DNA from 3 places in the Brevibacterium sp. SMBL_HHYL_HB1 genome. Region 1 is predicted to be linked to each of the others. Evidence: riboswitches for the same ligand, from Rfam matches in the RefSeq annotation. Region 1 holds a riboswitch; each other region holds the start of a gene.
What was found. A riboswitch is a leader RNA that binds a small molecule or an ion and turns the genes downstream of it on or off. The one in region 1 is predicted to bind thiamine pyrophosphate.
Positions count from the first base shown of each region.

Region 2: it holds a riboswitch for thiamine pyrophosphate, as region 1 does, so the genes downstream of both, IG171_RS02270 (hydroxyethylthiazole kinase) here and thiC (phosphomethylpyrimidine synthase ThiC) in region 1, are expected to answer to the same signal.
Region 3: it holds a riboswitch for thiamine pyrophosphate, as region 1 does, so the genes downstream of both, IG171_RS11690 (ECF transporter S component) here and thiC (phosphomethylpyrimidine synthase ThiC) in region 1, are expected to answer to the same signal.

Region 1 is NZ_CP062936.1:3,115,475-3,123,040, reverse strand. Features, by position in the region: gene IG171_RS14415 (ABC-ATPase domain-containing protein) at 1-1,314, opposite strand, end outside; gene IG171_RS14410 (amidohydrolase family protein) at 1,311-2,135, opposite strand; gene thiC (phosphomethylpyrimidine synthase ThiC) at 2,220-4,184, opposite strand; TPP riboswitch at 4,180-4,288, opposite strand; gene IG171_RS14400 (M18 family aminopeptidase) at 4,973-6,280, opposite strand; gene IG171_RS14395 (DUF1684 domain-containing protein) at 6,431-7,566, shown strand, end outside.
Region 2 is NZ_CP062936.1:477,630-485,195, forward strand. Features, by position in the region: gene IG171_RS02245 (GNAT family N-acetyltransferase) at 1-599, shown strand, start outside; gene IG171_RS02250 (LacI family DNA-binding transcriptional regulator) at 755-1,852, shown strand; gene IG171_RS02255 (substrate-binding domain-containing protein) at 1,947-3,041, shown strand; gene IG171_RS02260 (ATP-binding cassette domain-containing protein) at 3,112-3,936, shown strand; gene IG171_RS02265 (ABC transporter permease) at 3,933-5,144, shown strand; TPP riboswitch at 5,201-5,319, shown strand; gene IG171_RS02270 (hydroxyethylthiazole kinase) at 5,307-6,221, shown strand; gene thiE (thiamine phosphate synthase) at 6,218-6,910, shown strand; gene thiD (bifunctional hydroxymethylpyrimidine kinase/phosphomethylpyrimidine kinase) at 6,907-7,566, shown strand, end outside.
Region 3 is NZ_CP062936.1:2,511,124-2,518,689, forward strand. Features, by position in the region: gene IG171_RS11670 (MmgE/PrpD family protein) at 1-338, opposite strand, end outside; gene IG171_RS11675 (DUF4916 domain-containing protein) at 535-1,074, shown strand; gene IG171_RS11680 (universal stress protein) at 1,232-2,164, shown strand; gene IG171_RS11685 (FN3 domain-containing metallophosphoesterase family protein) at 2,308-4,062, opposite strand; TPP riboswitch at 4,222-4,330, shown strand; gene IG171_RS11690 (ECF transporter S component) at 4,354-4,983, shown strand; gene IG171_RS11695 (ABC transporter ATP-binding protein) at 4,983-6,512, shown strand; gene IG171_RS11700 (energy-coupling factor transporter transmembrane component T) at 6,505-7,350, shown strand; gene IG171_RS11705 (hypothetical protein) at 7,360-7,566, opposite strand, start outside.

The DNA of each region.
Region 1 (7,566 bases):
GTCCGGGGCCTCGACCGACGGCTCGGCACCGTCCTCGGCTCCCACGAGCTCGCGGGCGCGGGCGGTGACATCGGCGGGCACATAGGCGTCGAGGGCGATGACGAGATCGGCGACCTCGAAGAAGGCACTCGAACCACCGGCGACGAGGACCGTGGAGACCCCGCGCTCGGTCAGCAGCGGGCGCACACGGGAGACGAACGGCGTGATCGGCTCGCGCTCGGCGGGGATGAGCGCACGCATCCGATCGTCGCGGATCATGAAGTTCGTCGCCGAGGTGTCCTCATCGATGAGCAGCGTGCGCGCCCCGGTCTCGAGGGCCTCGACGAGGTTGGCTGCCTGAGAGGTCGACCCGCTGGCATTCGTCGTGGTGAAGAATCTCGTGTCGGTGCCGGTCGGCAGATTGGTGATGAACGGTGAGATGTCATCGCCGGTCACCGCGCGCCCGTCCTCGGCGCGGATGGAGCTCGCGGTCGGCTCGGCGATCACCCATTCGCGTCCGTCGCCGGCGATGTGCGGGTAGACGCCGCGTTCGAGCGCGCGCAGAATCGTCGACTTCCCGTGGTAGCCGCCGCCGACGATGACGGTGACCCCGTGCGGGATCGCCATGCCGGTGACGCTGCGCCCGCTGGCCAGGACGAACGTGGTCTCGAGCGAGTCCGGGCTGCGGAACGGCACCGCCGCGGAGTCCATCGGCAGATCGGAGTCGCCGGAGCGGCGCGGCAGGATCGCATCGTTGCCGACGAAGGCCACCAGCCCCTCATCGCCGAGGCGGGACCGCAGCTCCAGCTGATCCCGGTGCAGCTGCACGTGTTGACGCAGGGCCTCGGCGTCGAGGCCGGAGTGGAGGAACATCGTCCGGGCGAGTTCGGGCACATTGCGGGTGAGGATGTCGGCGGCCTGACGGCCCAGGATGCGCCGGCCCTTGGCCGGCAGGTTGACGAGCAGACGCGCTTCGAAGCCGTCGTCGTCGATGCGCACGTTCGTGCGTTCGAGGATCTCCTGACCCGGCCGGCCGAGGATGATCGCGCGCTGCCCGAGGTCGGCCAGGGCCTTGGTGCCTGTTCGCAGCAGGAAGTCGGCGACGGCGATGCGGTCGGCGCCATCGGTCGTGATGTCGGTGGGGAAGCCCGCCTCGGCGCGGTCGATGCGCACCCGCACCTTCGACGGTGAGGCGAACGGGTCGACCTGGACCCGGTCGATGAAGACCGTGACCGGACCGAACCGGTAGCGGCCGGTGATCTGCTTGTAGTTGCCGTAGCTGCGCCCGTCGAGGTCGCGCAGGCGGGCGGCAAGATCTGTTCGTGTGGAGCTCATCCGGGCATGCTACTCGATGGAGAAGCGGCGGAGGGACCCCGGTCGGAGCCGACGCCGTAGAAGTTCGCCGCGTTGGTCCAGAACACCGCGTCCGCCTCGGCGGGGTCGAGTACCTGGAGGATGAGAGCGAGGTCGGCATCGGCGAAGGGCCTGCGGGCTCTCGTCGACGGCAGATCTGTGCCCACCATCAGCGCGTTCGGGTCGGTGTCGACGATGCGGCGGATGGCTTCGGCGGGGTCGAGCTCCACCCGGCCGAACCCGGTCGCCTTGACCTTCACCCCGCGTTCGACCAGCCGCAGCAGGGTGAGCAGGCCGTCGGAGTGCATGCCGAGGTGGTCGATGCTCACGGCCGGCAGGGAGGCGATGCGATCGGCGAGGTCGTCATCGATGGTGCGGGCGTCGATGTAGAGCTCGGCATGCCAGCCGGCGATGTCGTGGACCCTGCGAGCGAAGCCGTCGAGGGCGTCGAGCCTGGCCGAGCCACCGCGTGCGATGTTGAAGCGCAGAGCCTTCACGCCCGCCTCGTCGAGGCGCAGGATCTGGTCATCGGTGGTCTCAGCGGGCAGCTGGGTGACGCCGACATAGTTGGGACCGAGCTGTCGCAGAGCCTCGATGAGGCAGCCCTGATCGAAGCCCTGGAACGACCCGGAGACGACCGCGCCGCCGACGACCTGGACACCGGTCTGCGGCAGGCTGCGCAGTCGGGCGCGGTAGTCGGCGACGGTGAACGGATCGGGCAGGAAGCCGTGGTTCTCGATCAGCGGGTGGTTCGGGTCGATGATGTGCAGATGCGCGTCGAACGCGCGCTGGAGCTCGCTCATGGACCACAACCTACCCGCCGATCGAGGCCGTGGGGCCACCTCGCTGCGTGGGTGTGGCCGCCTCATTGGGCGGACGGGTTCGTCTCACTGGGAGGGCGGGCCCAGTGTCGGCTCGGGCAGGTAGACCTGTCCACCTGAGGCGAGGAACTCACGACTCTTCTCCTGCATTCCCGCCAGTGCCGCCTGCGCCTCGGCGCTGCCGTAGGTGTCGCGGATGTCCTGGGAGATGCGCATGGAGCAGAACTTCGGCCCGCACATCGAGCAGAAGTGCGCGGTCTTCGCAGGTTCCGCCGGCAGCGTCTGATCGTGGAAGTCCTCGGCAGTCTCCGGGTCGAGGCCGAGCGCGAACTGGTCGCGCCAGCGGAATTCGAAGCGAGCCTTCGACAGGGCATCATCGCGGGCCGTCGCACCGGGATGTCCCTTCGCGACGTCGGCGGCATGCGCGGCGATCTTGTAGGTGATCACCCCGGTCTTGACGTCGTCGAGGTCGGGCAGGCCGAGGTGCTCCTTCGGGGTGACGTAGCAGAGCATGGCCGTGCCGTAGCGGGCGATCTCGGTCGCCCCGATCGCCGAGGTGATGTGGTCGTAGCCGGGTGCGATATCGGTGACCAGCGGACCCAGGGTGTAGAAGGGAGCACCGTGGCACAGCTCCTGCTGACGTTCGACGTTCTCGCGCACGAGGTGGAGCGGAATGTGGCCCGGGCCTTCGACCATGACCTGGACGTCGTGGGCCCAGGCCCTTTCGGTCAGCTCGGCCAGGGTGTCGAGTTCGGCGAACTGGGCGGCGTCATTGGCATCGGCGATGGATCCAGGGCGCAGCCCGTCGCCGAGCGAGAACGCGACATCGTAGCGGGCGAAGATCTCGCAGAGTTCGTCGAAGTGGGTGTAGAGGAAGTTCTCCTCGTGGTGGGCCAAGCACCAGCCGGCCATGATGGATCCTCCGCGGGAGACCATCCCGGTGACCCGGTCGGCCGTCAGCGGCACGTAGCGCAGGAGCACACCGGCATGGACGGTCATGTAGTCCACGCCCTGCTCGCACTGCTCGATGACGGTGTCGCGATAGATCTCCCAGGTCAGCGCGTTCGCATCGCCGTCGATCTTCTCCAGAGCCTGGTAGATCGGGACGGTGCCGATGGGGATCGGGGAGTTGCGGATGATCCACTCGCGGGTGGTGTGGATGTCGTTGCCGGTCGACAGGTCCATGAGGGTGTCGGCACCCCACTTCGCGGCCCAACGCAGCTTCTGCACCTCCTCGGCGATGGAGCTGGTGACCGCGGAGTTGCCGATGTTCGCGTTGATCTTGACCAGGAAGGCCTTGCCGATGATCATCGGCTCCGACTCGGGGTGGTTGATGTTGTTCGGGATGATCGCGCGCCCGGCGGCGAGCTCGGCACGGACGAGTTCGACGTCGCACTGCTCGCGCAGGGCCACGTACCGCATCTCCGGGGTGATGATGCCCTGCCGGGCGTAGTGCATCTGGGTGACCGTGCGCCCGGACTTGGCCCGGCGCGGAACCGGTTTGCGGCCCTGCCACTGCTGGGTGGGTGCGCCCCGGCGGACTGCGGCGCGCCCGTCATCGGCGATGAGGTGCCCGCGCGCTTCGTAGGTCTCCGTGTCGAGGCGGGCGTCGATCCAGGGGAATCGCATGGCCGGCAGTCCCTCCTCGGGGACGCTTCCCGGTCCGACGGTCCGGTAGACGTGGACGGGCTGGTTCGGCTTCGAGTTCGAATCGTCGAGGTCGATGCGGGTGACGGGCACCCGGATGTTGTGCTCGGCGTCTTCGACCCACGCCTGCGAATGCGTCGCGTACTGCTCGGTGGAGAAGGGGTTCGGGGAGTTCGGGGTGGACGAGGGGGTCGGGTCGTTCGGAGTGGTCGAAGGGTTCGGGTTGTTCGGAGTGGCTGAGGATTCCGAGGCCACCTCGGCGGGGGTTTCTGCGGTCGATTTGGAGGCCGAGCGGGCAGGTGTTTCGACGGTCGCCTCGGAGGCCGAGTGGGCAGGGCCTCCGGAGGTGGTGTGGGCTGGTGTTTCAGGGGTGAACGCAGTCATCCGCAGTCCTCACTTCCTACGCCGGTATCAACCGGATCAGGTTCTACGGTCTCGGACGATCCAGTCCGATCTCAGCCCTTCCAGAGGGCTCCCGTGGGGTCGTGCAACTTCTATCACGGGGTCAGCGGGAAGACAAACCAGCTGAGGCATTCGGCCGATGAAGCGAATGCGAAAGGCGGCGTCGAACCCGCGCAATCTGCCCGCCTCGCGTCGCTCGTTCAAGCCGGAGCGCTTCCGACGCGGCTCGTTCAAGCCGTAGCGCAGTTGTCGAATCGTGCACCGTTCGATATTTGCGGCCCGTCTTGACCGACGTTGTTGGTGCGGCGCTACGCCTTGAACGACGCTGTTGGCCTTGAACGAGGCGTTGAGTGAGGCAGCCGCTGCGTCGCCGAGCCTCGAGCGACGTCGTTGTTGCACTCAATGCGCTCTGAATGACGTTGCTGCTGTGGCTTCTGAGCAGCTTGGGAGAACACCTTCGTCCCGCGTCGCTCGTTCAAGGCGGAGCGCGCCCGACGCGGCTCGTTCAAGCCTTAGCGCGCTTCATGTCCCTCGTTCAAGGCGGAGCGCAGTTGTCGAATCGTGCACCGTTCGATATGTGCGGCCCGCCTTGACCGACGTTGTTGGTGCGGCGCTACGCCTTGAACGACGCTGTTGGCCTTGAACGAGGCGTTGAATGAGGGTGCCGCTGCGCCGCCAGGCCTCGAACGACGCCACCCCGGCGCCACCAGACGCCACCCCGGCACCACCAGACGCCACCCGACGCCGCTGCGCTTTGGACGCCGCGGCGCTCAAGCGCCCTGGAGGAACGTCTTCGCGGCGGCTCCGAGGGCGACGACGTCGGAGACCGCGACCATCTCGCGGGCCGAGTGCATCGAATACAGGGCCGGGCCCACATCGACGGTGGTCATGCCCAGTCGTGTAGCCGTCAGCGGGCCGATCGTCGACCCGCAGGGCATCGCGTTGTTCGACACGAAGTCCTGATACTCGACACCGGCGGCCGCACAGGCCCGCGACCACACCGCCGTGCCCACCGCATCGGTGGCGTAGCGCTGCTGGGCGTTGAGCTTGAGCAGGGGACCGCCGCCGAGGCGGGGCCTGACATGCGGGTCATGCCGCTCCGGGTAGTTCGGGTGGGCGGCATGCCCGGCGTCCGAGGACACGCACACCGAGGACGCGAGGGCGGTCAGGTAATCGCTGCGCGTCGAGTTCGGCAGCAGGGAGGCGATGATGCGTTCGGTGACATCGGCGAGGAAGGGCCCGCAGGCACCGGAGCGCGAATTCGACCCGATCTCCTCGTGGTCGAAGGCGGCGAAGAGTGCGATGGCCTCGAGCCCGTCGGCGTCGAGGTTCGTCAGCGCGGTGACGCCGGCGTGGACGGACAGAAGGTTGTCCAGCCGCGGCGAGGCGAAGAACTCCTCGGCCGCCCCGAAGCGGCTGGGCTCCTGGGCCGGGATGGTGTAGACGTCGTGTCCGACGACGGTCTCGGGGTCCACCTCGGCGGAGGCGGCGAGCAGCTCGACGATATCGGCCTCGGCGAGGTCGGCCAGACCGATCACTGGTGCGGTGTGACGCTGCTTGTCCAGGGTCAGACCGTCGTTGACCTGGCGGTCGAGGTGGATCGCCAGCTGCGGGATCCGCGCGATCGGTCCCGTGCGGGCCAGCGCGACGGTGCCGTCGGCGAGGCTGAGGCGACCGGCGAAGGCCAGCTCCCGGTCGAGCCAGGAATTCAGCAGCGGACCGCCGTAGATCTCGACTCCGACCTGGCGCATGCCCTCGGCGGTGTACTCGGCACCGGGTTTGAGCTTGAAGGCGGGGGAGTCCGTGTGGGATCCGAACACCCGGAACCCGGGCACCGCCTCGGCGGGGGTGGTGGGATTGATCCAGGCGATGAGTGCTCCGTCACGGACGACGTAGTGACCGGACCCGGGCGACAGGGCCCACGACGTCGATTCGTCGAGGCGGGAGAAGCCGGCCTGCTTCAGGCGTGTGGCCGCGGTGTCCACGGCGTGATACGAGCTGGGGGAGGCGCTGACGAAGTCACTGAGGTCGGCCGCGGTCTCGGCGGCCAGGTCGGGTCTCGGGTGCGAATCGCTCATTTCCCCAGCCTATCCTTTGCGGTAGTTTGGAGGGCAGAGGGTTTGGTTCCAGACGGCGCGTCGGCATCGGATTCGGTGGTACGCGCTGGTGACGGGGACCCGGCGACCGCGACCCGGTGGCCGCAACAGCGACAGCAAGGAGTGTTCGACGTGAACCAGTTCGTGACTGAGTGGAACACCTGGCGCGATTCACGGAACTCGGCACTGGCGAAACCCTTCGGCTGGCTCAGCGTCGTCGGACTGCACTGGCTCGACCAGGAGTCGACGTGGCCCGAGGCCCCCGGCACGTTCACCGTCGAGGACGGATGGGTCACCATCGCGCTCGAGCCCGGCATCAAGGCCGGCCCCGCCGCCGAGACCTTCGACCTCATGAGCGAGTCCCAGACGGATGCGACGACGGCCTCGACCGGAGTGACGGCGCCGTCGACGAGTGCGGCGCGGGCGACCAGCCCCTCGGTGCCCAGCGACACCTCGACCCTGCCGACCGTCAGCGACCGGGCCGACCAGGAGACCGCACCCGCACGCCCGCAGGTCCGGGTCGAGGACAACGGTTTCAGCGCCCGTCTGCCCGAGGGGGGATCGCTGAGCTGGTTCACCGTCGGCAGCGTCCTCTACGAACTCATCGACCGCGGCGGCCGCCTCGGCGTGCGCGTGCGCGATTCCAAGTCGCCCCTGTTGGGCAAGTTCTTTGAGGTCCCGGCCTTCGACCCGGATCCGGACTTCGTCTTCCTCGGCCGATTCACCCGGTTCGATCCGTTCAAGACCTTCACGATCGAGACCGCCCAGGAGGATCTGCAGCTGCAGACCCAGGCGGCCGGGATCGTGACCTTCGAGACGAAGCAGGGCGAGGTCAGCCTGCTCGCCACCGGATGCCCGAAGACCGGGCTCCAGCTGGACTTCCACGATTCGACGAACGGGAAGACCACCCCCGCGTGGCGGACCCTCGACCTCGGCGTGCCGAACCAGGACGGTTCGCTCGTCATCGACTTCAACCGCGCGGTCAACTACCCCTTCGCGTTCACCGCCTTCGCCACCTGCCCCGCCCCGATCGAGGGCAATGTCGTGCCCTTCGAGGTCACCGCCGGTGAGCGGCGCCCCCCGTTCTTTTACTCGGAGGCCGGGATCAACGTTCCGTTCCTGTTCTACGTGTGGTGGGACGAGGACAGCGCCGAGGTGACCCGCCCCTGGTACTCGAGTTTCGGCCTCGACATCACCATTCTCAACCCGGACCACGACGACGGGCGGGTCTCGCTCGTCGGCTTCGACGGGATCGCGATGTCCGGTGG
Region 2 (7,566 bases), 1.5 Mb from region 1:
ACCACGAAGGCCGCTCCTTCGTCGCCGAGCTCATCCGCGCATCGGGGCTGGAGCCGGACGACTGGGTGCGCAGCTGCCTGCGGGCCTATCTGCGCCCGCTGGTCCATGCCCTGCTCGCCCACGACCTCGTGTTCATGCCGCACGGGGAGAACCTCATCCTCGTCCTCGACGACAACTCGGTCACCGGGGCGTTCATGAAGGACATCGGTGAGGAGGTCGCCGTGCTCGGCCACCGCGAACTGCCCGACGAGGTCGAACGCATCCGCGCCGTGGTCTCAGGCGAGGAGAAGGCGCTGTCGGTGTTCACGGACATGTTCGACGGAGTCCTGCGCCACCTGTCGGGAATCCTCGACGTCGACGGGCTGCTCGACGCCGGGCGCTTCTGGCAGCTCGTCGCCGAGGTCCTCGATGACTACGAGTCCGATCATCCCGAGCACGCCCGCGGGGTCAGCGGGGACGTCGACCTGCGCGTTCAGCGCTTCGCCCACTCCTGCCTCAACCGCCTGCAGCTGCGGAACACGAAGCAGATGGTCGACATCGGCAACCAGGCCGAATCCCTGCTCTACGCCGGCACCATGCCCAACCCTGTGGCCCGCTGACCACGACGAACACCATCGTCGCCGAGGTGGGGCTCCGCAGCTGAGCCCCACCTCGGCGAACGGTTTCGCCGGTCAGCGGTTAGTATCATTCCTGAGATCGTCTGTGCGGAGCACCGCAGCAGGACGAACCGGTCCTCGGGCTCAAAGGTGTGGTCATGGCGAAGCAGAACGAACGGCCGACGCTGGCCACGGTCGCTGCGCGTGCCGGAGTCAGCATCAAGACCGCCTCCCGTGTGCTCAACGGGGAGAAGCACGTCGCCCGAGTGACTGCGCAGAAGGTCGCCGAAGCCGCCGCCGAACTCGGCTTCCGCCTCAACCCCACAGCCAAGAGACTGCGCGCCGGTGGGCGCTCGCCCTACGTCGGCGTCGTCCTCTCCGATGCCGAAGACGCCTTCCAGGCGCGTGCCTTCGCCGCGCTGGAAGCCGAACTCGCCGCCGTGGACCTGCGGCCGGTGGTGACGGTGATCGGGGACGACCCGGACCGTGAGGAGGCGTTCGTCGACGAGAGCCTGGCCAATGACCTGTCCGGACTGATCATCGTCCGAGCCCACCCCGAATCCCCGCGAACCTACGCCGGGGCCGCCGCGAACTCCGCCATCAGAATCGTCTCCCTCGACCCCGCGGTCACCGGGGACGGAATCAGCGTCGTGGCCGGTGACGAGCTCAACGCCGGTCGGCTGGCCGCTCAGCAGCTGCTCGACCACGGGCACCGCGCCCTCGGCGTCATCGGCGACCACTCGACTTCTGTCATCACCACCCGCCGCCTCGACGGCATCCAATCGGCCTTCGCCGGTCGCAGCGACATCGGCTGGCGAGCCTATATGCGCGAAGACGCCCATGACGAGGCCAGCGCGAAGAACGTCGTCGCCGCCTGGCTCGGCTCCCGCAGCGCCCCGAGCGCGCTCATCACCCTCTCGGCCACCCTCACCCAGGGAGCCATCGACGCCTGCCGCCGTCTCGGCGAGTGGCCGGCACTCGTGGGCATCGACGACTTCCCGACCGCCGAACTGCTCGACGTCACCGTCGTCGACCGGGACGTCGAGACCATGGCCGCCGAGGCGGTCGGCCGCCTGCACGCCGAGCCCGGGGACGGTGACGACCGCCTCGGCGGCGGGAGAGGCGATGGCCTCGATGACGGCAGTGGCGACCGCCTCGGTGCGGGCGGACGCGCGCACCCGGCAGAGCGACAAGATGTCTTCCCGGTTGAACTCATCGCTCGGGGCAGCGGAGAGGAGCGGCCGGAGAGGCGGTGAAGACTTTTGGGCCGAAACAGTTGACACCGAGGGCCGATCGGCGAATCATATTCACCAGTCTGACAACGTTGTCAGAATGAGTGAAAGGTTCACAATGAGGCACAAGCCCAAGTCCCACAGGAAGCTGGCCCTCTTCGGTGCCTCGGTCGCCATCGGCGCTCTCGCGCTCAGCGGCTGCGGCAATCAGAAGGGACAGGGAAACGCGGAAGCCGACAGCGGTTCTTCAGGCGACGGAGACGTCACCATCGCGCTGCTCCTTCCCGAGTCGAAGACCACCCGATACGAGTCCCTCGACAAACCGAACTTCGAGAAGTACGTCGCCGAGGCCAACCCCGATGCGAAGGTCGAATACCGCAACGCGAACCAGGACGCGACCCAGCAGCAACAGCAGTTCGAAGCGGCCGTGACCGAGGGCGTCGACGCCATCGTCCTCGACCCCGTCGACGCTTCCGCCGTGTCCTCGGCGCTGTCGAAGGCGCAGGCGAAGAAGATCCCGGTCATCTCCTACGACCGCTTCTTCGAAGGCGCCGACTACTACACCTCGTTCGACAACAAGAAGATCGGCAACCTGCAGGGCCAGGCCGTGCTCGACGGGCTCGAAGACGAAGGCACCGACCCGACGTCGGGCCCGGTGTGGATGGTCAACGGTGATCCGAAGGACCCCAACGCCGCGGACTTCAAGGCCGGCGCCGAGGAGACCCTCGAGGACGCCGGCGTCGACATCGCCGCCAGCCACGACACCCTCGACTGGAACCCCGACGACGCCCGCCAGTGGGTCGAGGGTCAGCTGCAGGGCGACGGTGAGGAGCCGATCGCGATCTACGCAGCCAACGACGGCACCGCCGGCGGTGTCATCGCCGCTGTGAACAAGGCCAAGGTCGACACCGTCATCACCGGTCAGGACGCCGAGGTCGACGGCCTGCAGAACATCCTCAAGGGGGATCAGTACGCGACCATCTACAAGTCGATCCCGCCGCAGGCCGAATTCGCCGCCAACGCCGCTGTCGCGCTGGCCGCCGGTGAGGACGTCGACGGCGGAACCACCTACAAGGACACTCCGACCGACTTCGTCGAGGCCGAGGTCGTCACGAAGGACTCCGTCAAGGACATCGTCGGCGACCAGATCAAGGCCGAAGACATCTGCACCGGCAGTGTGAAGGAGCTCTGCGACGACGCAGGAGTGAAGTGACCGACCTCGTCGTCGGCGGCCATCCGGTCGCCGACGCTCGGGCCGAAACGATCGTGACGAGTAGGAACAGATGACATCTGAGACACCCGAACCGGCGCCCGCTGCATCGCGGGCGCCGGGAGGCGACAGCGAACCCGTGCTCGAACTGCGCGGCATCAACAAACGGTTCGGGGCCGTCCAGGCCCTGACCGACATCCATCTCACCGTCGGCCGCGGCGAAGTCGTCGGCCTCGTCGGCGACAACGGCGCCGGCAAGTCGACCCTGATCAAGGTCATCGCCGGAGTCCACGCCGCCGATGAGGGCGATCTGGTCATCAACGGCGCGCGACAGAGGTTCTCCTCGCCCAAGGACGCGCAGAAGGCCGGAGTGGCCACCGTGTTCCAGGACCTGGCCCTGTGCGAGAACCTCGACGTCGTGGCCAACCTGTTCCTCGGGCATGAGAAGACCCGCGGACCGGTGCTCGATGAGGTGGCCATGGAGGCGAAGTCCTGGGAGCTGCTGCGCAGCCTGTCGGCGAAGATCCCGAGCGTGCGAGTGCCGATCGCGGCCCTGTCCGGCGGTCAGCGCCAGACCGTCGCGATCGCCCGGTCGCTGCTGGGCGAACCGTCTCTGGTCATGCTCGATGAGCCGACCGCCGCACTCGGAGTGGCGCAGACGGCCGAGGTGCTCAACCTCATCGAAAGGCTCAAGGAGCGGGATCTGGGAGTGCTGCTCGTCAGCCACAATATGGCCGATGTGCAGGCCGTCGCCGATCGCGTCCACGTGCTGCGGCTGGGCAAGGACGCCGGCGACTTCCCCGGCGACGAACGCACCGATGTGCTCGTCGCCGCCATCACCGGTGCCAGTGACAATGTCGTGACCCAGAGGGCCGCACGCAGGGGTGAGCGCCGATGACCCGCAACTCCTTCATCACCGATGAGCGGATCTCCAGCGAGGGACTGATCGGCACGTTCGTCCGCCGGGTCAAGGAGGGCCAGCTCGGGTCGTTCCCGGTCATCCTCGCGCTCGTCGTCATCGTCATCGTGTTCCAAACCGCCGACAGCAATTTCATCTCCCCGGCCAATCTCGTCAACCTCTCCACCCAGGTCGCGTTCCTCGCGATCCTCGCTCTGGGCATCAACCTCATCCTGCTCCTGGGCGAGATCGATCTGTCCCTGGCGCAGCTGGGCGGGCTGGCGGCCTCGCTGCTCGGGGTGCTCGTGGTCAGGCAGGGCGTGCCGCCGCTGATCGCGCTGGTCATCATGCTGCTGCTCGGCCTCGTCGTCGGAGCCGTGCAGGGATGGTTCTTCGCCGTCGTCGGCATCCCGGCGTTCGTCGTGACCCTGGCCGGACTGCTCGCGTTCACCGGCCTGACATTGACGACTCTGGGCACGCAGAAGAACCTGTCGATGTCGGAAACCTTCGCCTTCGACTTCGCCAGCTACTACTTCCCAGCCATCTGGGCGTATGTCTTCGGAGCGATCGCGATCACCGGCTTCGGGGCGGGCATCATCTACTCGAAGCTGCGCCGGCACCGTGAGGGACTGAGCGCACCGAGCTGGACCTCGGCCATCGTGCGCATCGTGCTGCTGGCCGCGATCGTCTTCGGATTCCTCATCCTCGTCAACCAGGACTTCGGCCTGGCGATGCCCTTCTTCCTCATGATGGTCATCGCGATCGTCATCGACCTGGTGCTGCGCAAGACCCGCTACGGCCGCTCGATCTACGCCGTCGGCGGCAAGGTCGAGGCCGCCAGGCGGGCCGGCATCCGCGTCACCTGGGTGCGCATCAGCGTGTTCATGACCGCCGGGGTGCTCGCCGCCCTGTTCGGGTTCATCAAGACCGGTGTGACGACGAATGCGGGATCGACCCTGGTCAGCACCCAGGATCTGCTCAACGCGATCGCGGCGGCCGTCATCGGCGGAACCTCCCTGTTCGGCGGGCGCGGTTCGGCCTGGGCCGCGGTCCTCGGCGCACTCGTCGTCGGCGCGATCAACAACGGTCTCTATCTCATCGGCTTCAACTCCGACGCGCAGCAGATCATCACCGCGCTCGTTCTGCTCACCGCCGTCGTCGTCGATGCGCTCAGCCGCCGCGGCCACAGGTACGTCGGCCGGGGGTAGCGGACAGGCCGCCACGTGCGGACTCGCCCCGTACCTGTGGGGCTGATACAGTCGAAGCCAATGACATGGGGTGCCTCATGACGATCCGCGGCAACGGGGAGCGCAGAGGCTGAGAGAACACCCATCGAACCTGATCTGGGCCATACTAGCGAAGGGATCGTCATGGTTGACTTCGACCTGCGTTCTGCCAACGCACGACTGCGTGCGGGACATCCAATCATCCAATGCATCACGAACACCGTCGTGCAGCAATTCAGCGCGAACGTGCTCCTGGCCGTCGGTGCCTCCCCGGCGATGCTCGACCATGAGGCCGACGCCGGGCAGTTCGCCGGCATCGCCAACGGCGTGCTCATCAACTTCGGCACCGCCTCGAACCACCAGCTGCTCGCCGCCGATGCCGCCATCGACGTCGCCGCTGCCGCCGGCAAGCCCTGGGTCCTCGACCCGGTCAGCGTCGGCGCGGTCGACTTCCGCACCTCCCGCATCCGCCGCGCCGCCGCCGACCGACCGACCGCGATCCGCGGCAACGCCTCGGAGATCGCGGCTCTGGCCGGAGTCGGCCTCGGCGGACGGGGAGTCGACTCCACCGATGAGGTGGACGCCGTTCTGCCCGCAGCCGTCCAGCTGGCGCGCACGACCGGTGCGATCGTCGCGGTCTCCGGGCCCAGAGATGCCGTCGTCGCCCACATCGACGGGACCGACCATGTGGCCCATATCGACGGCGGGCACGAATTCATGCCGCTGGTCATCGGCACCGGCTGCTCCCTCGGCGCCGTCACCGTCGCCTACCTGGCCGGCGCGGGCAAGGGCACTGCCGGACCCGACTCCGATGTGTCGGTGCCCGCGGCCGCGGCGTCGGCAGATCCGGGCGCGACCGCCTCGGCGCGGTTCGAAGCCGTCGTCGCCGCCCACGCGCATTTCGCCGTCGCCGGAGAACTCGCCGCCGCCGGGGCGCAGGGACCGGGCAGCTATTCGGTCAGCTTCCTCGACGCACTCCACGCCGTCACCGGTGACCAGCTGGCCCAGGCCCGGGTCAGCCACCGAACGCTGACCGCGGACGAAGGCGTGCAGGCATGACCGCCGGCTCCCGCTTCGCCGGCATCGACACCCGCCTCTACCTCGTCACCGACTCCGCCCAATGCGAAGCGGCCGGCCGCAGCGTCGCCGAGACCGTGGCCGAAGCCGTTGCCGGGGGAGTGGGCATCGTCCAGGTCCGCGACAAGGACATCGACGACGCCGCCTTCTACTCACTGACCCGTCAGGTCATCGCCGCCATCGACACCGCCACGGCCGGCACCGACCGCCACGTTCCCCTCGTCCTCAACGACCGCGTCGAGGTGGCCCGCCGCCTCATCGACGAAGGCGAGAGTGTGCACATCCACGTCGGCCAATCGGACACCTCGGTCGGTGACGTCCGCGCCGCACTCGGCCCCGAACCGCTCATCGGCCTGTCCGCGGCCGACAGTGCCGAATTCGCCGCCGCCCGCAACACCGGCGTCGTCGATCTGATCGGCATCGGACCCGTCTTCGACACCAAGACGAAGGCCGACGCCCCCGACGGCATCGGCCCCGACCGCCTCGGCAAACTCGCCGCCGAAGCGGGAATCCCGGCCGTCGCGATCGGCGGGATCAGCATCGACCGGGCGCCCGAGCTGCGCGGGCGCGGGCTGCTCGGCATCTGCGTGGTCTCGGCGATCTGTGCGGCCGAGGATCCGAAGGCCGCGGCCCGGCAGCTGCTCGCCGCCTTCACCGGAGGTCAGGAGTGAGCACACGCCCGCCCATCACCCTGTCCATCGCCGGCACCGACCCCAGCGGCGGAGCCGGAATCCACGCCGACCTCAAGACCTTCACCGCCCGAGGAACCCTCGGCACGACCGTCATCACGGCCCTCGTGGCGCAGAACACGCACGGAGTGTCGCGGGTCTACCCGATCGACGTCGATTTCGTGGCCGACCAGTTCGACTCCGTGCTCGATGACATGCCCGTCGACGCCTCGAAGTCCGGGATGCTCGGCACGCGCCGACTCGTCGAACTCGTCGCCGCCCGTGCCGCGACCGGCAGGCTCGGCTTCTTCACCGTCGACCCGGTGATGATCGCGACCTCCGGCCACCGCCTCCTCGAAGCCGATGCCGTCGACGCGGTCCGCACCCACCTGCTGCCGGCCGCCGACCTCATCACCCCGAACCTGCCCGAGGCGGCTCTGCTGCTCGGTGACGACGAACCGGAAGCGCAGACGCCGGAGCAGATGCGCGACCAGGCCCGCCGCCTGCTCGACCGGGGTCCTGGCGCCGTTCTGCTCAAGGGCGGGCACGGCACCCATGGAGACGTCACCGACATCCTCGCCACCCGTGACGGACAGATGAGCGAATTCACCCACCCGCGGGTGGACACGCCGAACACGCACGGGACCGGATGCACCCTG
Region 3 (7,566 bases), 600 kb from region 1:
AGGAAGGTGTCGTGGAAGTCGAGTTCGCGCACGGCCACACCATTGGCCCATGCCGCCCACTCCGGGGAGAAGCGGTCGGTCAGCGGCAGACCGAAGATGCTGGCGCCGGGGCTGAAGGGATGGGTCTGCGCCTGTTCGCGAGCGTGCATCGGAGCCGAACGGCGCACCGAGGCGGCCGCCACGGAGGCGTTGTCGATGACGCGGTTGATGACCATCTCGGTGACGTCCGAATCGACCGGGGTCGGGTCGGATGCGACCTCCGCGATCTTCCAGGCGAGCTGATCCTCACGAGCCAGGTTCTCTGAGCTCTTATGAGTGCGGACTTCATGATCGATCATGGATACCCCTTCATAGTCCTCGACCGGTTCCGGTCAGAAAGTGCTGACACAACTGTAGGCCACGTCACTTGGGCAGGTCTCTGCCGGTCGGATATTTATCTCGACGTCAAGATACTTTACCCGATGTATGGGCTGCTTCACCACCAGAGCCGACGAAGCACTTCTGCCTCGGCCCACGTTGTGGGACGATTGCCTCATGACTCGAACTGCCCTGGACTTCGACGAGAATTGGTTCGACGACGCGGAGTACGCCCAGCTGCGCAGACGCATGCCGATCCCCTATGTCAACGCGATCCCGGTCCGGGTGGGCGAGTCAGGCAATGTCGAGCGCATCGGACTGCTGCTGCGCAGCCTCGACGACGGGACCCTGGGCAGGGAGGTCGTCGGCGGTCGCATCCGCTTCCACGAGACCATCCGCTCAGCACTCATGCGCCACGCGGAGAACGACCTGGGCCCGATGGCGCTGCCGGTCATCCCACCGGCGATCTCACCGTTCCACATCGCCGAGTACTTCCCCACCGAGGGCTCCTCGCTGCTGCACGATCCGCGCCAGCATGCGATCTCCATGTGCTTCATCCTCGAGGTCCGCGGAGAGTGCACCCCGCGCGCCGATGCGCTCAGCCTCGACTGGCTGACTCCCGAGGAGACTCAGCGCCCAGACATCACGAGCGAGCTCTGCTACGGCCAGGAGTACATCCTCAAGGCCGCACTCAGCCATCTGGGCTTCCCGATCTGAGCCTTCTGCTCCCGACCTGAGACCCCGACTCTCATCCGAGGCGCTTTTCTACGCTGTGTAGAACGGCCTTGCTAAACTGGTGCCGACGCTGACGAAACCGCCAGTCGGGGCCGTCGTCGGCGTCCGGGTTGGCCAGGCCCCGATCGAGAGGTTCGAGATGTCTGACCAGTCCCGCCCGCCCGAAGCACGTCCGTCCGAAGCCGGCCTCAACCGACACCTCGGCGTCCTCGTCGGCTTCGACGGGTCCGACCTCGCAGCCCTGGCCGTGCGCTCCGGCGCAGTCGAAGCCGAGCGGCGCAACACGACACTGACCGTCGTCACCGCCTATGCACTGCCGACGATGATCTACCCGAACATGGCTTCCATGCCCAGTGAGCCCGAAGGCGAGAAGGCGAAGCGGGAGGCGGAGAGTACACTCGCCGAGGCTGCCGAACTCCTGCGCGACCACCCCGGTGAGACGAGCTTCCGCACGGAGTCCGGTGATGCCGCCGGCGTGCTCGTCACGCTCAGCTCCGCCGCCGAGCTGGTCATCGTCGGCGCACGCGGACGCGGGGGCTTCCTCGGCCGCCTCCTCGGCTCCGTCTCCACCGCCCTGCCCGCCCACGCCCACTGTCCGACCCTCGTCGTCGGCAGGCGCGCCTCATCCGAGACCGCTGCCGATGGTTCCGTGGTCGTCGCCGTCGACGGCTCGGACTCCGGCCGCGTGGCCATGTTCACCGCAGCCGCCGAGGCCGGCGTGCGCGAGGCCCCGCTCGAGGTCGTGGCGGTGCTGCCGGCCGGAGACGAATGGCTCTACTGGTACCCCGAGCTCGAGCTCAGCTCGGAGGTCTCCGCGCGTCGGCAGAAGCAGCTCGCCGTCGGATTGGACAAGGAGGCGGCGAAGCTTCGTGAGCAGTTCCCGAACCTGTCCGTGTCCACCTCGGTGCCGGTCGGCGACCCCACTCAGACGCTGGTCGAGATCAGTGCCCGGGCGCAGCTGCTGGTGATGGGCACGCGGGGTCGCGGGAGGGTCAAGAGCGCTCTGCTCGGCTCCGTCTCCCGCGGGGTGCTCAACCACGCCCAGGGTCCGGTGATGGTGGTTCCGAGCTGATCAGCAAGGCGCCCGGCTGAGCAGGTGCCTTGCCCGACCCGGCGATGAGGTCGAGGCGGTCACCGCCCTCGCAGTCGTCCGTGACGACGGTGACCGCTCCGGCAGCGAGACCGTGACTGCGCTTTCGCCTGCCGTGGAGGATCTCAGTGCAGTGCGCTCCGACGCCGCCGGCTCGCAGCCAGCAGCAGAGCACCGAGGAGGATCGTTCCCGCGCCGAGACCGATCGGAAGTGCGAGCTCAGTTCCCGTGCGCGGCAGGTCGTCGCCGTCCTTCGAGGCGGAAGCTGCGTCTGACTCCGAGCCTGCCCCCGGCTCGCCGCCCTCGGCCTCGGCGTCCACAGCCGCTGGCGTGGATCCGTCGGCGTCCGCGGCGGTGTCAGCCTCATCGGCGCTTGTCTCGGTTCCGTCCCGGTTCGGTCCGGCTCCGCCCGAATCGGATTCGCCGCCGGCGGCATCGGCCCCACCACCGGCACCGTCAGCGTCAGCCCCAGCACCAGCACCGTCAGTATCAGCCCCAGCACCAGCACCGTCGGCATCGGCGTCGTCGTCCGGTTCCGGAGCTTCGTCCGAGGCGCGGCTGATCTCGACGTCGTCGATCTCCTCGGACGCGGCTTGGGCCGTGACCTGACCGTCGGTCCCGGTCGGCACTTCGTAGGTCGTCGCCCGCAGAGATCCGTCGGTGACGCGCACTCGCGTGAAGGCCGGAACGTCGTTGTGGACGCTCTTTGCCTCCCATTCGAGACCCGGAACATGATCGTAGAACTTCGAACCCGAGGATGAGGTCAGTGTGAGATACATCGTCTGCCCCGGCTCCTTCTCCTGAGCGATTCCGGCGTCGGACCCGTCGACCGGCTCGCCCTCGGCGTCCATGAGGAACGTTCGATTGTAGATGTGATCGTGGCCGGAGACGACGAGATCGATGTCGTTTCGGGCGGCCACCGGAGGAATGGCCTTCCGCAGCCTCCTCACATCGGCGTCATCGTTGTGGGTTGCGGTCGAATAGATCGAGTGATGGAATCCGAGGACCTTCCACCGTGCCTCGTCACCGTGCTCGGCGACGACCTCATCGATGAACTCAGCATGCTCGTCGGTATCGAGTTCGTTCGAGTTGATGTTGATGAACAGGACGCCTGAGTCGATGAACCAGTAGTCTCCTCCTGAGGTGATCGCACCTCCTCCGCCGTGGTCCCGGCTGACGTTCGGGCGGTTGAAGTGCTGCTCATAGGACTTCGAAGCCACATCGTGGTTGCCGATGGTCGTCGCTTGGGGGACCGTCCTGGTCGCATCGGGAGCGAGGTACTGCTCGTACTGGCTCTGGCTGTTCGCGATGTTGACCTGATCGCCCATGGAATAGAAGAAGCGCGGATCCTGTGCTGTGGCCAATGCCGAGTTCAGGGTTCGCTCCCAGCCGGCGGCGTCGTCCGGACGCCCTCCGCCGGAGCCGATCTGAGGATCGCCGAAGACGAGGAATTCGCTGTCGCCGCCGCTGGGGCCGGTGACGAAGTTCTCAACCGACGTATAGCCGTCCTCTTCGCTGCCGACTCGATAGGCGTACTCGGTGTCGGGTTCCAACCCGGTCATGGCCGCATGGTTGTAGTGGCGTCTGAGATCGATGGCGAGCCCGGAGTCGGTGGTCTCTGCACTCTGCGCATCGGCGGGCAGCTGCCCATCGTCGACCTCTGAGGCCTTCGCCCACCGAATCTCTCCCCCGCCGGAGCTCTCACTCATCCACGACAGGTTGCGAGAGGTCTCATCGCCGCCGACCTGAAGGACGGGATCGCTGATCGCGGACTCCTCCGTCACGTCGGCCTGGGCGGGAATGGGCGCGGCGACCAGCCCGGTCACCAGCGCCAGAACCGATGCGAAGCTGAATGATCTGTTGAGATGTTGAGTTTTCACCCGACCATTCCTACTGCTGGGTAATTAAAGCTCGCCTGTCGAGAGACGACCCACGACGAAACGACAGGTGAATTTCTGACAACGGAATCGACCGATCGTGCCGCCGCCCTGCCATCACCTGCCGCCGCCTGGCAATCCCCGTCGCCTGGGGTACAGTGGTGGCTACGACAGGGGAGCGCCGTCAGGGGCGCTGAGAGTGCAGGTGAAGCTGCAGACCCTCGAACCTGATGCGGTCAGTACCGCCGAAGGAAGTCGAGACTCTTCTACCCCTCCTTGATCCGAGGAGGCACAATGCCGAAAACCACCACGCCGAATTCCACGCCGTCGACCGCGCCGGCCCACACCCTGGCGCCGAAGACGAAGAAGTGGCGCGTCGTCGACTACGTCACCACCGCCGTGCTCGGCATCGCCGTCGGGCTCGTGTTCTGGGTGCTGGCGCTGAGCTGGAAGGTCCTCGAACTCGCGTTCCAGGCCTTCCCACCCTCGATCGGCCTCATCGCGGGCCTGTGGGTCCTCGCCGGGCCCCTGGCCGGTGCGATCATCCGCAAACCCGGTGCCGCGCTCCTGTGCGAACTCATCGCTGCTGTCGTCGAGGCGGTCCTCGGTTCCCACTTCGGCGCCACCGTGCTGCTGTCCGGGCTGCTCCAGGGCCTCGGTGCCGAACTCGTCTTCGCAGCCTTCGGGTACAAGCGGTTCACGCTCTGGATCACTGCGGCCTCGGGCATGCTGGCCGCAGCCTTCATGGCCGTGAGCGAGAACATCATGTACAACGCCGAATGGCAGTTCGGCTACCAGGCGATCTACGCGGTGTGTGCGATCGTGTCCGGTCTCGTCCTCTCCGGCATCGGGGCCTGGTACGCCTACCGTGCGATCGCGAGGACCGGGGCGCTGAGTTCGTTCGCCTCCGGTCGTCTGCGCTGATGGGCCTGCCGATCACGGCGCGCGGGTATTCATGGACCCACGCCGACCGCGATGAGCCGGCCGTCGGTCCGCTCGATCTCGACATCCCCGCCGGGCAGAAGGTCCTCCTGCTCGGCCCATCCGGAGCGGGCAAATCCACGCTGCTGCACGCGCTGGCCGGTGTCCTGCCCGAGGAGTCCGGCACCCCAAACGGTGAGCTGCTCGTCGGCGACACCGGCCCGGACCCGCACCGAGGTGAGACCGGATTGGTCCTGCAGGACCCCGAATCGCAGGTGATCTTCTCCCGGGTCGGCGACGACGTCGCCTTCGGAATGGAGAACCTCGGCCTGCCCGCCGAGACCATCGACTCCCAGATCCGCGAATCGCTGGCCGCGCTCGGTCTCGATCTGCGGCTCGACCATCCGACGGCGGCCCTGTCCGGAGGACAGAAGCAGCGCCTGGCCCTGGCCGGGATCCATGCGATGTCTCCGCAGGTGATCATCCTCGACGAACCCACGGCGAATATCGACGCGGACTCGGCCGGCGGGATCAGGGACGCCGTTCTCTCCGTCCAGGCGGCTAACTCGGCGACCATGGTCGTCGTCGAGCACCGGGTCGGCCTGTGGCTCGACCACGTCGACCGCGTCATCGTGCTCGGACGTGAGGGTCTGGTCGCCGAGGGGTCGCCGCAGAGCGTCTTCTCAGACCCGGGACTGACGGCCGCGCTCATCGGCTGCGGCATCTGGGTGCCGACCGGTCCCAACGCGCCGGCCGAAGAGCGGGCCCACCCCACCGCCGAGGCGGCTCCGGGCTCGGGAACCGACGACGAAGAGGGCGAGGTGCTGCTGCGGGCCGAGAGCCTGGCGGTGTCCCGTCCGCGTGCGAAGGCACCGGCGGCCGCCGGCATCGACCTCACCGTCCGGGCCGGACAGGCCGTGGGGATCGTCGGCCCCAATGGAGCCGGCAAGTCCACGACCGCTCTGACGCTGGCCGGCCTGCTGCCCGAGTTCGCGGGTCAGGTGACTGCCGAACCGGCGCTGCGGGGAAAGACCAGGCAGGTCCGGCCCTTCGCCTGGCCCTCGGCGCTGCTGGCACCGCGCATCGGCATGGTCTTCCAGGAACCGGCCCATCAGTTCCTCACCGCCGAAGTGGCCGCCGAGCTGAGACTGGGCCCGCACCTGGCCGGGTGGTCCAGGGCCGAGGTCAACGACCGCGTCGGGCAGCTGCTCGATGTGCTCGGTTTGAATGACCTGGCCGGGGCGCACCCGCAGAGCCTGTCCGGCGGAGAGAAGCGTCGCCTGTCGGTGGCGGCTATGCTCGCTCCCCGACCGCAGGTCCTCATCGTCGATGAGCCGACCTTCGGTCAGGACGCCCTGACCTGGGCCGGGCTGGTCGAGCTGTTCCTCGACGCGCTGGGCCGCGGCTCGGCGGTCGTCGCCGTCAGTCACGACCGTGCCTTCCTCGATGCGATCGGGGCCAGACGGGTCGATCTCGGCGCGTTCTCGACCCCCGCATCGGCGCAGGCACCGGCGGGTGGTCGCGGTGAGTGAGCAGCTCGCACGCAGGCGCTCCTCCGCCGAAGTCGGCGTCGAGGATCCCGGTCAGCTCATTCCCGTGGTGCGCACCACGGCGGTGGTCAGGTGCAATCCGCTGACGAAGATCGCCATGGCCCTCATCCTCATGGTCGGGGCGCTGCTGAGCATCGACGTCGTCTCCGCCGGTGTGGTGCTCCTGTTCTGCCTTCTCGGACTGCCTGCCACAGGCCTCGACCTCACCGCAGCCCTCAAACGACTGTGGTTCCTGCCGGCCGGGGCCCTGCTGGCGGCATGGGGCACGGCGATACTTGCGGAGAAGACCGGAACGGTCGTCATCGACGTCGGTCCCGTCCTCATGACCACGGGATCGCTGAGCGCGGCCGCGGCGATCTTCGTGCGCGCTATCGCCTTGGCGATACCGCTCATCGTGCTGGCCTCGACGATCGATCCGCGCGATCTCTCCGATGCCCTCATCCAGCATCTGCGGCTGCCGGAGGTCGTGGTCGTCTCCGTGCTCGCCGCCGGTCGGCTGCTGGGCCTGCTGGTCAGCGAGTGGCAGGTGCTGGCGATGGCCAGGCGGGCCAGAGGGATGGCCGGCGGTTCGCTCGCTCGGCGCACGAGGAGTCTGTTCAGCGCTGTCTTCGTTCTGCTCGTGGTCTCGATCAGGCGGGCGACGACACTGGCGATGGCGATGGAGGGCCGTGCCTTCGGTCGTCCCGGACGCACGTGGCGCAGGCGTTCGACGTTCGCAGTCCGGGACGTCGCCGCAGTGGTCTCGGCCCTGGTCGTGTGTGTGCTCGCCATCGTCGCCGCCCACGTGCTGGGCACCTGGAATCCGATCATCGCCGGTTGAGCGGTCGGCTCAGGCGGGGCGATCGGAATCGATCGGGCTCACCTGACCGATGAGGTCCTTGAGGTGCGCTCTCCATTCCTCGACCGCTGCGACGTCGGGCAGCCTGGAGACGGTGAGGACGAGCAGGGTGCGGTCAGCGGGCTTCGCCTCGGCGGCGGCTTCGAATCTCGTCCCGTCTTCGAGGCCCGCGCGCCAGAAGGAGCGCTTCTGGGTCCG